Flavivirga eckloniae: one gene and its partner. The protein of the gene in region 1 interacts with the protein of each later gene in a pairwise test. Links are inferred from orthologs where the notes say so. Each region holds a gene or a part of one and is shown on either strand. Other genes may lie near its edges.

Region 1 (3,173 bases):
GGCGTCTGATGCTTTTAAGGCTTCCTTCTCTTCTACCGAAGAAAATTCAAAATCCAAAAACTTTGTTATGCTATTAATTTTATTCTTTTCCATATTATGGTCTAGTAGTTATGTATGTAACGTTTCAAATTAAAAAAACCCGCTGCTAAAATCGTTTTTTACTTATTTGCAGTTCTTCTTGTAAAAACACCAAGGCATTGAAAATCCTTTTTTCTACCGATTTTACAGTAACATCCATGATTTCTGCTATCTCTTTATATTTCTTTTTATCTACTCTATTAAGTAAAAAAGGAACCCTATACTTTTCTGGCATAGCATTAAGAACATGATTGAGCTGTTTATGAAATTCCTTTTCTTCTAAAATATATTCTGGCGTTTCTTTTTCTATAACATTCGTAGTATTGTCTTTATACTTTAGAGCACTATTATTGCTTCTAAAAATATCTATTATTCTATTTTTAGAAACTGTATATAAATAGGCTCTCACATTCTTTAGGGGTACGTTTCCACAATTCTTCCACAATTTAAGGAAGGCATCCTGTATAACATCTTCTGCAAGTTCCTTGTCTCCATAGTGGTACACCAAAAAGTTAAAAACTTCTTTTGAGTGTTTTTTAAAGGCTACATTATAGTTGTGTTCTTCACAAATAGAATCTTTAGATGAGTAAACATCGCAATTCATTAATCTTAATATTTTTTAGGTTCTTTAGTATAACGTGACAGATATAAAAAACCCTCCTGCCTAACCCTCTTTTTTTTGAAAAAAAATTCAGTAATAAAACTCTTAAAATTAACTGTCTTAGAAACAAGACTTTGGAAGTATACTTTGGGAGTTCACAATATAAAGTGGATGGTTGAGGTGATTTTGGGGTAATTTATATAAAATCCCTTTATGGTTATCGCTCTAAGCTGAAGTGACCATAAAGGGAACTAATTCCTAATAGGTTAAACCTATTTCGCTTCTTGTTCTTTCGTTTCCGTTTCTGCTTCAGGCGGTTGTTCTGGTTGCTTAAATAAATCAATAAAGGCTTCTCCTAAATAATCTATAACATGGCTGGCTATTAAACTTTGATAGCCAAAATCTTCAACTGCAATATCTGCCGACCTTCCATGCAAATACACACCAAATACAGTAGCTTCCAAGGTATTATACCCTTGAGATATTAATCCTGTAATAATACCTGTTAATACATCGCCGCTTCCCGCTGTAGATAAGCCGGGGTTTCCTGTTGTATTAACATAAAGTTTTTCTCCTAATACTGTTATGGTATTTGCGCCTTTAATTACAACAATACAATTGTGTTTTTTCGAAAAGGCCTTTGCTTTTTTTAACTTATCAAAATCATCTTTCCAAGCACCAATTAGGCGTTCCAACTCTTTAGGGTGAGGTGTTAAAATTGTTTCTGCTGGCAGTAATTTTAGTAACGCTTTCTTTTTGGCCAACATATTAATTCCATCGGCATCAACTACCAAAGGCGTTTTATTTGTCTTTAAAAAGGCTTCAAAAGCATTTATGGTTTTAGTATGGGTTCCAGCTCCAATACCAAAGCTTACAACAGTAGGTTCTATATCTATTTTAAGATCTGTAATCTGTTCCTCATCAGCATCTGTTATAACCATAGCTTCTGGAAAAGACGTTTGTAAAGGCAAATATCCACATTTAGGAACATAGGCTGTAACCAAACCAGATCCAGCAGATAAAGCCGCCCTACTTGCTAAAGTTACCGCTCCTATTTTTCCATAGCTCCCTCCTACTATAAGACTATGACCAAATTGCCCTTTATGCGAGAATTTGTCTCGCGGTTTATATATTGGTAACACTTCGTGCTTTCCAATTAATTCCACCTCTGTTTGGGTCGTGTATAAGAACTCTTGATCCAAACCTATATCTAACACCTCCCATTGTACGGTATGTTTAGCCGTATCTGGTAAAAAGAAAACCAGCTTAGGGGATGCAAAGCTTAAAGTATACCCAGCCCAAACCGCACTATTTTCATCTTCAGGGACTTTATCGGTACTTAAACCCGAAGGAATATCTATAGACAAAGTAAATGCCTTTGTGCTTCTAAAATGCCCAAATAACGCTTTTACCCAATCGTCTACCGGCCTGTTTAATCCAATACCAAAAACAGCATCAACAATAATATCATCTTGGTGAATTTCTGGAAAATCTTCGGTGCAACTTAAAAGTGTTGGCCAATCCTTTGTAACATTCTTAATCCTATCATAGTTAATTAAAAAATCTTTGGACCGCTTATCACTGCAATTAACAACATATGTTTTAACATTATACCCATCTAAAATTAAATGTCTGGCCAGCACCAATCCATCGCCACCATTATTACCAATACCACAAAATATATGAATGGGAACCTGTGCTCCTTGCATACGCATATGGATCCAATTAAATATTTGCATCCCGGCACGCTCCATTAAATCTGTTGAAGATATTTTTTGACGTTCGGATGTTAGTTTATCTCCTTGATATATTTGTTCTTTAGAAAATAGTTTCATGAATAATGTACGCTTTTATAGAAAATAAAGCCCCAATTTAGGCAATAAAAAAATCCTTAGCTAGATTTTAGCCAAGGATTTCTCTACATATCCCTAAATCACTATAAATTAGCGATATAAAATCAACCTCTATTCTTTAATAAATTTAATTACTTCAAGATTTTCTAATTTTAAAAGATATATTCCTTTAGATAAAGATTTAATGTCTATTTTATTTTTATTTACTGTAGTTCCCTTCAACACTTCTCTTCCAAGCATGGTATAAATGGCATAACCTTTAAGCTCGGTTTCACTTGAAAGACGAATAAAATTAGTTGATGGATTTGGATATACTTTAATTTTAGCTTTTGAATCTATATTATTATCAGATAAAACACTAGTATCTATTGTACTTAAGTCCCCATACGATGTGCCAATAGAGTTTGTGGCAAAAGGCCTTACATAATAAATGGTATTAGCAGACAGGCTTCCTAATGCATCATTAAAAACACCTTCTCCACTTCCCACAACAACTTTAGTATCTGAAATAGTTGGAGGGTTTACCGAAGTACTATAAACAAACCCTCTTTCTGTAACAGTAGATCCTCTATCATCTGTAACTTCTCCACTCATATCTATTTGGTTGGCAGCACTATTATGTGTAGAAGTACCAATAACAA
Region 2 (3,207 bases), 3.8 Mb from region 1 along the record:
CATAGTGTAAAATTAAAACAATTCCTTTTGAAATTGAAGACTCTTGAATTCAAAATTCAACATATTTTATAATTAGTGATGAATTTCGCAGATTCCTGCATTATTTATTGAGGCTGTATGCTAGAGCTAAAATACTGACATTTTAGCATCAATACTAAACTTGGTTAACTATTTGTTATCTTTAATTAGAGAGAAATAAGCATGACTAATGGTTTTTTGCATACAACTGGCCTTTAGCATGTGAATTATATCCAATTAATAGAAAAGCATAAATATGAGCACATGAAACAGAAACTGCCCCAAGACCACTTTAAATTCTCAACAAGCGTTATTATTTATCCAGTATTGTTTGTACTAATTATATGGTTGGTATTTTGGTACGAAGTGCGGTTTGGTTACAACTTTAGTAAATATGGCGTGTATCCTCAAACTTTAAAAGGATTAAGAGGTGTTCTTTTTAGTCCTTTTATTCATGGAGATATTGAACATATATATCATAATACGATTCCATTGTTTGTGCTTTCTATGGCTTTATTTTATTTCTATAAACCTATTGCCTGGAAGGTTTTACTATATGGGATGCTACTTTCTGGTTTTTTTACCTGGTGTATTGGCAGACCTTCGTATCACATTGGAGCAAGCGGGCTTATTTATGTTTTGGTGAGTTTTACTTTTTTCAAAGGTGTGTTGGCCAAACATTATAGGCTTATAGCATTATCTCTTTTGGTTGTTTTTCTTTACGGAAGTATGCTATGGTATGTAGTTCCTGTTAAGGAAGGTATATCGTGGGAAGGTCATTTGTCTGGTTTAATCACGGGGTTATTATTTGCCTTTTTATTTAGAAGAGAGATAGCCAAACCTAAGAAATATGTCTGGGAGCATGAAAACTATAATGAAGAGGAGGATCCTTTTTTAAAGCATTTTGATGAGGATGGTAATTTTATAGAACACATAGAACCAGAAATAGAGCAGGAGGAACACACTAAGATTAATTATATCTATAGAGAAGGGCGGAAAGATCGGGAGTGATATTATTACTATTCAGTATTCAGTATTCAGTATTCAGTGTTCGGTGTTCAGTAGGTTGGTGGTGATAGTTAAAATACGAAAAATCTAAATTCGTTAATCGTTAATCGTTAATCGTTAATCGTTAATCGTTAATCGTTAATCCTTTGTCTCACTACTTCATATAAGAAAGCACCACAGGCAACAGAAACGTTTAAAGATTCAATATCACCTAATATGGGAAGCTTGGCTTTGGTATTAACAACTTTTAGTGTTGAAGGATTAATACCTCTTCCTTCTGATCCCATAATAATAGCACAGGGTTCTTTAAAGGAAACATCATATAATGTTTTATCTGTTTTTTCGGTGGCAGCTATAACATTTATACCAGATGCCTGCATGTAAAATACAGCATCTTTAATATGGTCAACTTTACAAATAGGTATTTTAAAAACAGCTCCGGCACTTGTTTTAATGGTGTCACCATTTACCGGTGCACCACCTTTTTTTTGAATAATAATGCCATTAACACCAGTGCATTCAGCAGTACGTATTATTGCTCCAAAATTGCGAACATCGCTCAACTGATCCAATAATAAAAATAAAGGAGTTTTACCAGACTCTATAACATTTACTACTAAAGTTTCAATGTCGTGAAATTCGATCGGAGAAATTTGAGCAACAGCACCTTGATGGTTTTTTCTAGTGAGTCTATTAAGCTTTTCAACAGGTACGTAAGAGGAGTTAATAGCATTTTTTCTTAAACAGCTTTCTAATTCACTAAAAAGCTCTCCTTTTAAGCCTTTTTGAAGAAATACTTTGTCAATTGTTTCACCCGCATTTATAGCCTCAATTATAGCTCTTATTCCAAAGATTTGTGTTTGGTTTTCCATGGGGTAAAGGTATAAAAAAACCACCTCTATAGAGGTGGTTTTTAATTAACAAATTTTATGTTGATTATGGGTTTTGATCAGCAGCATTAATGTTAGGGTTTGAATTTAGCTCTCCTTCTGGAATTTGCATTCTGAAGAAGTCGCCTTCTACCTCTATGTCTACAGCACCAAAACTTCTGTGATTTGTGCCAGTACCGGTTCTGTCCAAAGGTTTCTTTAGTCTTTTTAGATCAAACCATGATACACCCTCTCCCCATAATTCTATTCTTCTTTGTAGATAAATCTCTTCTACTAAAGCATCTCCTGTATTAGTAGATAAAACATAACCAGGGTCTCTATTGCTAACTAATTCAAATAGTACATTTGCAGCAGTAGCATCATTGTCTCTGGCTTTTGCTTCAGCTTCAATTAAATACATTTCAGCAGCTCTCATATAAGAATAATCTCCTTCAAATACGCCAGTTCCATCTATAAACTTAGTGTTTGCGTACGCAGGGTAAGGTGGATCTATAGCATCAGGAGAAATCCAGGCAGCTTTTCTTAAATCAGTATCAGGAATCATATCATAAAGTCTTGCTTCAATCATTTTGTATCCTAAACCAAATCCAACTCCACCATATCCACCAGCAGAACTATCAAAATGAGAGAAGAAAGATATAAAAGTAGTCGATGATTCATTATCAATATCTGCACCCCACATCCATTCAACATTGCTTATATCATCAAAACCATCAGTTGCATAATTTGCACCAGGCATTAAACTATAAGATGCTCTAGCTGCGGCTGCATTACTAGCTGCTTTTGTCCAGTCACCAGTTTCTAAATATACTTTTGCTAAGAAACCATGTGCAACGTTTTTATCGATCTCTTGTTTAGAACTTCTAGAAAACCCATCTAATAAAGTTACGGCCTCTTCTAAGTCTGGTATAATCTGATCATAAACATCTTGAACGGTACCACGCCCTTTCCCTTCAAAATCAACTCTATCCGGAATAGGTATTCCAGGGGCATTTTCGTTACCTATGTATGTGTGCGCATAAATTCTAACAAGGTTAAATAAAGAAAAACTTTTTATAGCTAGGGCTTGTCCTAATAAAGCATCTTCTTCAGTTGTTCTGTCTTCCTTGTCAGAGAGTGGATTAATTACACTGTTTGCATCTGCAATTGCTGTATAGTAAGTGTTCCAGAAGATATTCGTTCTACTACTAGTTTGTTGTCTGCCATTGTAATTGTACAAGAATATGTACCAGTTAAAATTATTAAGTACAATATCTTGTCCGAGCATATCTGTCATAGCCATGATACCTTT

Evidence for each region.
Region 2: the proteins of C1H87_RS01455 (region 1) and rlmB interact in binary tests that used the Escherichia coli proteins (3 or more experiments, as listed by UniProt). The link is inferred for Flavivirga eckloniae from one-to-one orthologs.

Annotation. Positions count from the first base shown.
Region 1 is NZ_CP025791.1:351,282-354,454, forward strand. The notes cover bases 234-3,065. They hold C1H87_RS01455 (NAD(P)H-hydrate dehydratase), read right to left. Parts: upstream 2,515-3,065; coding sequence 952-2,514; downstream 234-951. Other genes in these bases: C1H87_RS01450 (RNA polymerase sigma factor), read right to left, coding at 234-682; C1H87_RS01460 (T9SS type A sorting domain-containing protein), read right to left, coding at 2,644-3,065. Outside these bases: C1H87_RS01445 (FecR family protein), read right to left, coding at 1-93; more of C1H87_RS01450, read right to left, coding at 146-233; more of C1H87_RS01460, read right to left, coding at 3,066-3,173. UniProt on the Escherichia coli protein: Bifunctional enzyme that catalyzes the epimerization of the S- and R-forms of NAD(P)HX and the dehydration of the S-form of NAD(P)HX at the expense of ADP, which is converted to AMP.
Region 2 is NZ_CP025791.1:4,133,695-4,136,901, forward strand. Bases 29-2,894 are described here. They hold rlmB (23S rRNA (guanosine(2251)-2'-O)-methyltransferase RlmB), read right to left. Parts: upstream 1,899-2,894; coding sequence 1,158-1,898; downstream 29-1,157. Other genes in these bases: C1H87_RS17110 (rhomboid family intramembrane serine protease), read left to right, coding at 283-1,029; C1H87_RS17120 (RagB/SusD family nutrient uptake outer membrane protein), read right to left, coding at 1,963-2,894. Also shown: C1H87_RS17105 (replication-associated recombination protein A), read right to left, coding at 1-3; more of C1H87_RS17120, read right to left, coding at 2,895-3,207. UniProt on the Escherichia coli protein: Specifically methylates the ribose of guanosine 2251 in 23S rRNA.